Linked DNA regions of Geobacter metallireducens GS-15. The protein of the gene in region 1 interacts with the protein of each later gene in a pairwise test. Links are inferred from orthologs where the notes say so. Each region holds a gene or a part of one and is shown in the gene's direction. Other genes may lie near its edges.

The links.
Region 2: the proteins of GMET_RS16030 (region 1) and GMET_RS09620 interact in binary tests that used the Escherichia coli proteins (3 or more experiments, as listed by UniProt). The link is inferred for Geobacter metallireducens GS-15 from one-to-one orthologs.

The regions. Positions count from the first base shown.
Region 1 is NC_007517.1:3,598,951-3,602,973, forward strand. The notes cover bases 66-3,060. They hold GMET_RS16030 (glutamate-5-semialdehyde dehydrogenase), read left to right. Parts: upstream 66-932; coding sequence 933-2,189; downstream 2,190-3,060. Other genes in these bases: proB (glutamate 5-kinase), read left to right, coding at 66-837; nadD (nicotinate-nucleotide adenylyltransferase), read left to right, coding at 2,221-2,871; rsfS (ribosome silencing factor), read left to right, coding at 2,861-3,060. Outside these bases: more of proB, read left to right, coding at 1-65; more of rsfS, read left to right, coding at 3,061-3,256; GMET_RS16045 (23S rRNA (pseudouridine(1915)-N(3))-methyltransferase RlmH), read left to right, coding at 3,253-3,717; gpmI (2,3-bisphosphoglycerate-independent phosphoglycerate mutase), read left to right, coding at 3,748-4,023. UniProt on the Escherichia coli protein: Catalyzes the NADPH-dependent reduction of L-glutamate 5-phosphate into L-glutamate 5-semialdehyde and phosphate. The product spontaneously undergoes cyclization to form 1-pyrroline-5-carboxylate.
Region 2 is NC_007517.1:2,123,143-2,127,101, reverse strand. Bases 424-3,354 are described here. They hold GMET_RS09620 (sulfate/molybdate ABC transporter ATP-binding protein), read left to right. Parts: upstream 424-1,338; coding sequence 1,339-2,370; downstream 2,371-3,354. Other genes in these bases: cooS (anaerobic carbon-monoxide dehydrogenase catalytic subunit), read left to right, coding at 2,736-3,354; GMET_RS19020 (DUF2292 domain-containing protein), read left to right, coding at 2,418-2,564; cysW (sulfate ABC transporter permease subunit CysW), read left to right, coding at 467-1,303; cysT (sulfate ABC transporter permease subunit CysT), read left to right, coding at 424-451. Also shown: more of cysT, read left to right, coding at 1-423; more of cooS, read left to right, coding at 3,355-3,959. UniProt on the Escherichia coli protein: Part of the ABC transporter complex CysAWTP involved in sulfate/thiosulfate import. Responsible for energy coupling to the transport system.

The DNA.
Region 1 (4,023 bases):
TTCGGCCGCTTCGGCCACAAGGTGGCACAGATACTCCTCACCCGGGACGATCTCGCCAACCGCCGCCGTTTCCTGAACGCCCGGGCAACCCTTGACACGCTCCTGGACTTCGGCGTCATTCCCGTCATCAACGAGAACGACACCGTGGTGGTGGACGAGATCAAGTTCGGCGACAACGACAACCTGTCGGCCCTGGTGACCAACCTGGCCGAGGCCCACCTCCTGGTGATCCTGACCGACATCGACGGCTTCTACGACTCCGACCCCCGGGCGAACCCCGATGCCAGGCTGATCCACCTGGTGAAGAGCATCACCCGCGAAACGGAGCGGGCCGCCGGCGACAGCGGCTCCAGCGTGGGCACCGGCGGCATGGTGACGAAGCTGGCCGCAGCCAAGAAGGCGGGGCAGTTCGGCGTCCCGACCCTCATGCTCAACGGCACGGTGCCGGGCATTCTCACCAAGGCCTTTGCCGGCCGGGAGGTGGGAACCCTCTTCCTTCCCGCCCGGGAGAGCCTCAACCGCCGCAAGCACTGGATCGCCCACACCCTGCGCCCCAGCGGCCGAGTCATCGTGGACGACGGAGCCCGGACGGTCCTCTCCCGTCAGGGGAAAAGTCTCCTCCCCTCGGGGGTAATCCGAGTGGAGGGAGAGTTCGACCGAGGGGCCTGTGTCCGGGTTTGCGGGGCCGACGGCGCCGAAATCGCCCGGGGGGTGGTGGACTACTCCCACGCCGAAATCGAGCGGATCCTCGGCCACCGGAGCGGCGAGATCGAGGCGATCCTCGGCTACAAGTACGGAGACGAGATCATCCACCGGGACAACCTGGTGGTGCTATAAAGAAAGAATTCAGGAGTCAGAATTCAGAATCCAGTAAGTTTTTCTCCTGAATTCTGACTCCTGTCTCCTGACTACTCATAACGGAGGTACCTCCCGTGACCATCGCTGAACAGATCCGCACCATCGCCGCCGACGCCCGCCAGGCCGCCATCGCCATGGCGAAGCTCCCCACCACGGCCAAGAACGACCTCCTCATGGCCATGGCCATGGCCCTCATCAGCAACACCCCGCACCTGATCGACGAGAACCGCAAGGACCTTGAGGCCGGGGAGAAGAAGGGGCTTTCCAGCGCCATGCTCGACCGCCTCATGCTGGATGAGGCACGCATCAAGGCCATGGCCGACGGCCTGCGGGAGGTGGCGGGACTCCCCGATCCCGTGGGGGAAGTGACGCGGATGTGGAAACGCCCCAACAACCTCATGGTGGGGAAGATGCGGATTCCGCTGGGGGTCATCGGCATCATCTACGAGGCGCGCCCTAACGTGACGGCCGACGCCGCAGCCCTCTGTCTCAAGGCGGGGAACAGCGTGATTCTGCGGGGGGGCTCCGAGGCCATCCACTCCAACCTCGCCATCGCCCGCATCCTGGGGGAGGAGATGGAGCGGGCCGGCATCCCGAAGGCGGCCCTGTCGGTCATCCCGTTCCCGGAGCGCGAGGGGGTCCTGGAGATGCTCAAGCAGGAGGAGTTCATCGACCTCATCATCCCGAGGGGGGGCGAGAGCCTGATCCGCTTCGTGGTGGAGCATTCGAAGATCCCGGTCATCAAGCACTACAAGGGGGTTTGCCACGTTTTTGTGGATGCGTCGGCTGATTTCGACATGGCCGAGCGGATCGTGGTGAACGCCAAGGTCCAGCGCCCCGGAGTCTGCAACGCCTTGGAGACGCTCCTTATCCACAAGGATGTGGCCGAGGCCTTCATCCCCCGCATCGCCGCAACCCTGACCGACCTCAAGGTGGAGCTGCGGGGCGATGACTGCGTCCGCCAGTTCGCCCCCCAGGCGAAGAAGGCCACGGAAGAGGACTGGCAGGCCGAGTACCTGGAGCTGATCCTGGCCGTCCGGGTGGTGGACGGCCTGAACGAAGCCATCGACCACATCAATGCCTACGGCTCCCTCCACACCGAGGCCATCGTCACCCGGGACTACCACAATTCCCAGCGCTTCATCCGGGAGGTGAACTCCAGCACGGTCCTCGTGAATGCCTCCACCCGCTTCGCCGACGGGAACCAGCTGGGGCTCGGCGCGGAGATCGGCATCTCCACCACCAAGCTCCATTCCTTCGGCCCCATGGGACTTGAGGATCTGACGACCACCAAGTTCATCGTCTACGGCGACGGCCAGGTAAGGCAGTGACCAGGGACCAGGGACCAGAGACCGGCAAAGCATGAGAACGGGGATTCTCGGCGGCACCTTCAACCCGATCCACCACGCCCACCTCCGCATTGCGGAGGAGGTCCGGGACGCGTTCGCCCTGGACCAGGTCATCTTCATCCCCGCGGCTTCCCCTCCCCACAAACCCATGGAGGGAGAGATCCCATTCGAGGTCCGCTGCGAGATGGTCCGCCTTGCCACGGCGGACAACCCCTCCTTCGCCGTCTCCGACTTGGAAGGAAGGCGGACGGGAAAATCCTACTCCATCGACACCCTGCGGGAGTTGCGGCGGGAGCGCCCCGGGGACGAGTTCTTCTTCATCATCGGCAGCGACTCCTTCCTGGACTTCGGCTCCTGGCACGAGTACGAAGCCATCTTCTCTTCGTGCAACATCGTGGCGGTGGAGCGCCCCGGCGCCGTTATCCGCGACCTGGCGGCGGCCATCCCCGTTGCGGTGGCGCCGCAGTTTTGCTATCATGCCGCCGAAAAACGCCTCGCCCACCGCTCGGGATACTCGGTCTACTACCTGGCCGGCATCCCCCTGGACATCTCATCAAGCGCCATCCGCAGACTCGCCCGTCTGGGCCGTTCCATCAGGTACCTGGTGCCGGAGCCGGTCGCGCATTACATCACGGAACAAAGGATTTACACCCATGACCGATAAACCGACCCTCGCCCCCCTTGAGCGGGCCCTTGAATGCGCCCGCCTCGCCCTCGACAAGAAGGCCCTCGACGTGAAGATCCTGAAGATCGGCCGTCTTTCGTCCATCGCCGATTATCTGGTGCTCGCCTCGGGCCGCTCCGACAGACAGGTCCAGGCCATCGCCGATTCGGTGAAGAAGGGGCTCAAGAAGTACGGCAAGGCCCTCGACGTGGAAGGGCTGAAGGAAGGTAACTGGGTCGTCATCGACTACGGTGACGTCCTCGTCCATGTCTTCCAGGAGGAGGTACGCCGCTACTACAACCTGGACGAACTCTGGTCATCGGCCCCGACGTCGGAGATTCCCGACGCGTGGCTCTGGGAAGGGAAAGAAGGTATCCCCACGTGAAGCTGAAGATCCTCTGGGTCGGCAAGACCCAGGAGGAGTGGCTGCGGCGCGGCATCGACGAGTACACGGGCCGGATCAGGCGCTACACCCCCCTGGAAATCGCCGAGGCCCGTGAGGAGAAGGGAGCCGCCGCCGAGGCCATGAGAACCCGGGAGTGCGAGCGGCTGGAGAAACTGGTGCCGAAGAACGCCCGCCTCGTCCTGCTGGATGAGCGGGGCGACCAGCTGACATCCCCGGAACTGGCGGCCTTCATGGGCAAGTGCCGGGACAGCGCCGTGCCTGAGATGGTTTTCGCCATTGGCGGCGCCTACGGCTTTGCCGACAGTTTCCGGGCCCGGGCCGACAGAGTACTCGCCCTCTCCCGTCTCACCTTTACCCACCAGATGGTGCGGGTCATCCTCCTCGAACAGATCTACCGAGCCCATACCATCCTCAACGGCGAACCGTATCATCACTCATGATATGAATTTCTATCTTCTTATGGAGGAACCATGACCCGCCCCCTCATGCTCATGATCCTCGACGGCTGGGGGATCAACCCCAGCGCCGAGCACAACGCCGTGGCCCAGGCCCGGACTCCGAACCTTGACACCCTCCTTGCCACCTACCCTACCACCGAAATCCAGACGTCGGGTATGGCGGTGGGACTTCCCGATGGCCAGATGGGGAACTCGGAGGTTGGACACCTGAACATCGGCGCCGGGCGGGTTGTCTACCAGGATCTCACCCGCATCACCAAGGCGATCCAGGACGGCGACTTCTTCACC
Region 2 (3,959 bases), 1.5 Mb from region 1 along the record:
GTCGATCCTTGAGCCCCGGGGGATCAAGGTCGCCTTTACGCCGCTCGGGATCTTCGTGGCCATGATCTTCATCGGCCTCCCCTTCGTGGTGCGGACGGTGCAGCCGGTTCTGGAGGAACTGGAGGCAGAGATCGAAGAGGCGGCCGCCTGCCTCGGCGCCACCCGTTGGCAGACCTTCCGGCGCGTGCTCTTCCCGGAGCTCCTCCCAGCGCTCCTCACCGGTTTTGCCCTCGCCTTCGCCCGCGGGGTGGGGGAGTACGGCTCTATCATCTTCATCGCCGGCAACATGCCGATGGTGTCGGAGATCACGCCGCTCCTCATTATCACCAAGCTGGAGCAGTACGACTATGTCGGCGCCACCGCCATCGCCACGGTGATGCTCCTCTTCTCATTCCTCATGCTTCTCACCGTGAACCTCCTCCAGAAATGGAGCAGGCGCCACGCGGCCTGATCGGGAGACTACGACATGTCCAGCATTTCTGCAAAATCAGCCCGCACCGAGCCGGCTCTCGTGCGCTGGTTGCTCATCGTCACGGCGTTCCTCTTCCTGGGCCTCTTCCTCTTCGTCCCCTTGGCGGCGGTTTTCGTCCAAGCCCTGGAGAAGGGATGGGGCGCGTATCTCTCCGCCATCCGCGAGCCCGACGCCCTGGCGGCGGTGAAGCTGACTCTCGTCACCGCAGCGGTGAGCGTGCCGGTGAACCTGGTCTTCGGGGTGGTGGCCGCCTGGGCCATCGCCAAGTTCGAGTTCCGGGGGAAGCAACTCCTCATCACCCTCATCGACCTGCCGTTCTCGGTGTCGCCGGTCATTTCCGGGCTCATCTACGTGCTCCTCTTCGGGCTCCAGGGTTGGCTCGGGCCGTGGCTCCAGGCCCATGACCTGAAGATCATCTTCGCCGTGCCGGGGATCGTCCTCGCCACGGTCTTCGTCACCTTCCCCTTCGTAGCCCGGGAGCTGATTCCGCTCATGGAGGCCCAGGGGAAGGACGAGGAGGAGGCGGCCATTACCCTTGGCGCGAGCGGCTTCCAAGCGTTCTGGCGGGTGACGATACCCAACATCAAGTGGGGGCTCCTCTACGGGGTGATCCTCTGCAACGCCCGGGCAATGGGGGAGTTCGGTGCCGTCTCGGTGGTTTCCGGCCATATCCGGGGGGCGACCAACACGATCCCCCTCCACGTGGAGATCCTCTACAACGAATACAACTACGTTGCCGCCTTTGCCGTGGCCTCGCTCCTGGCGCTTCTGGCGCTGGTCACTCTGGTGGCGAAGAGTTTCGTCGAGTGGCGGATGCGCGAGAGCGCTTAACCTGATCGCCAAGACCATCACAAAGGAACCATGACATGAGCATAGAGATTGTCAGTGTCAACAAAGCTTTTGGCAGCTTCACCGCCCTGAACGACGTGAACCTCACCGTGCCGTCGGGGGAACTGACGGCGCTCCTCGGCCCCTCGGGGTCGGGTAAGACGACCCTCCTGCGGATCATCGCCGGGTTGGAGACCCCCGATGCGGGCTCGATCCGCTTCGACGGCGAGGAGACCACCGACCGCCACGTGCGGGAGCGGCAAGTGGGGTTCGTCTTCCAGCACTATGCGCTCTTCCGGCACATGACTGTGGCAGAGAACGTCGCCTTCGGCCTCACCGTAAAGCCGCGCAAGGAGCGGCCGTCGAAGAAGGAGATCAGGGAGCGGGTCTTTGAACTCCTGCGCCTCGTGCAACTCGAAGGACTTGCCGACCGCTACCCGTCGCAGCTCTCGGGGGGCCAGCGACAGCGGGTGGCCCTGGCCCGGGCCCTGGCGGTGGAGCCGAAGGTGCTCCTCCTTGACGAGCCCTTCGGCGCCTTGGACGCCAAGGTGCGGGTGGAACTCAGAAGGTGGCTGCGGCGGCTCCATGACGAGATCCATGTCACGAGCGTCTTCGTCACCCACGACCAGGAGGAGGCCCTGGAAGTGGCCGACCGGATCGTGGTGATGAACAAGGGGCGGATCGAGCAGGTGGGGACCCCGGCCGAGGTCTACGATCAGCCGGCCAACCCTTTCGTCTTCGACTTCCTCGGCAGCGTGAACCTCTTCCACTGCCGGGCGGAGCAGGGACAGGCGCGGGCAGCGGCCCCGGAACTTTCCGTGGGGTATGTCCGCTCCCACGACATCGAGGTGGAGCGCACCCCCACCGTTGCTGCTGTAGAGGCCGAGGTGCGTCATGTCCAGGCGGTGGGTCCGGCGGTGCGGGTGGAGCTCCTCGTGCGGGGCACCGGCAAGACGGTGGAGGCGGAACTCTCCCGGGACGGGGCCGAGCGCCTCGCCCTCGGCATAGGTGAAACGGTCTACGCCCGGCCCCGGAAGATGCAGAGGTTTGTGGGTGATTATCAGATTTAGTGGCGCCACCGATCAGAAGGAGTTGAGAGACGGCAAACGCGGCGGTTATCGATCAGGGAGAACCGTGGAGCAGTGACCGGGAGGAGAAAATCCGGGCGGCGCTGTGGGAGATCCGCTTCGGCACGGTCACCCTCGTCATTCAGGACGGGAAGGTGATCAAGATCGACAAGAGCGAAAAGGTCTGGCTGAAGTAACTGCTCTAAATTACGCAACTAGATGTGAAATTTTGACAGTATGTGTTGACAATTTAAAAACCATTCTTTATTTTTTCGGTTCACTTTATCTGTTGATGTTGTTTGTGTAACTTATAGTAATAAAGTCAAGAACAGATTTGATTAATATATCGAGCCAAGAGAGAGCAGATCATGAGCAAGAAGAACACGTTTCCAACCAAGGGCGATGTTATCGCCCGCACCCCCGATCCAGCGGTCCGAGCCATTCTGGAACATCTGGACCAGGCCGGCATTGAGACCTCCTTCGATCGTTTCGATGCCCAGAAGCCCCACTGCGGTTTCGGCCTGGCCGGAACATGCTGCAAGAACTGCCACATGGGCCCCTGCCGGATTACGCCGAAAAGCCAGCGGGGCGTCTGCGGCGCCGATGCGCACCTGATCGTTGCCCGCAATATACTCCGCTGGACGGCGGCGGGTGTGGCGGCCCACGGGGCCCGGGGACGGGAGGTGATGCTGGCCCTCAAAGGGGCGGCTGAAGGCGCTCTCGACCTGCCGATCCTCGGCCCGGAAAAGGTCGTGGCCACAGCCAAAGCGTTCGGGATCTTTGATGAAAATAAAGCCATCCCCCAGATGGCGGGTGAGATTGCCCTCATCCTCCTGGAGGACCTCTGCCGGACCATTCCCGGACCGCACCGGACCCTGGAGGCCATGGCGACTCCTGAGCGTCTTTCTGTCTGGAAGGAACTCGACATCCTCCCAGTTGGGGCCTACCACGAGGTGTTCGAGGCCCTGCACCGCACCACCACCGGCACCGACGGCGATTGGGAAAACGTCATGCGCCAGGTGCTCCGCTGCGGCCTTGCCTTTGCCTGGAGCAGCGTGATGGGGTCCGCCGTCGCCATGGACTGTCTCTATGGTCTCCCCAAGCGGAGCCGGGTTTCAACCAATGTTGGAGCAATCACCGAAAATACCGTGAACATCGCCGTCCACGGCCATTCGCCGGTGCTGGTGGCTGCCATCCTTGCAGCAGCCCGGCGGACGGAGCTGATTGAGGAGGCGAAAGAAGCGGGGGCCGAGACCGTTCGGCTCTACGGCATCTGCTGCTCCGGCCACTCGGCCTTGGCCAAGTTCGGCGACGTTACCCCCCTCTCAAACGCCATGGGGGCGGAGCTGGTGCTGGCAACCGGCGCCCTTGACCTTTGGGTGGCCGATGTCCAGGACGTTTTCCCCGGCATCATGGACGTTGCCGCCTGCTTCCACACCCGGGTGGTTACCACCAGTGACTCGGCCCGGCTTCCCGGTGCCGAGCATATTGCCTTTGACCACCATCACTCCAACCTCGACCAGGCCGACCAGTTGGCCCAGCGGATCGTGCGGCGCGGCATCCAGGCCTTCGGCGAGCGACAGGCAGGCAAG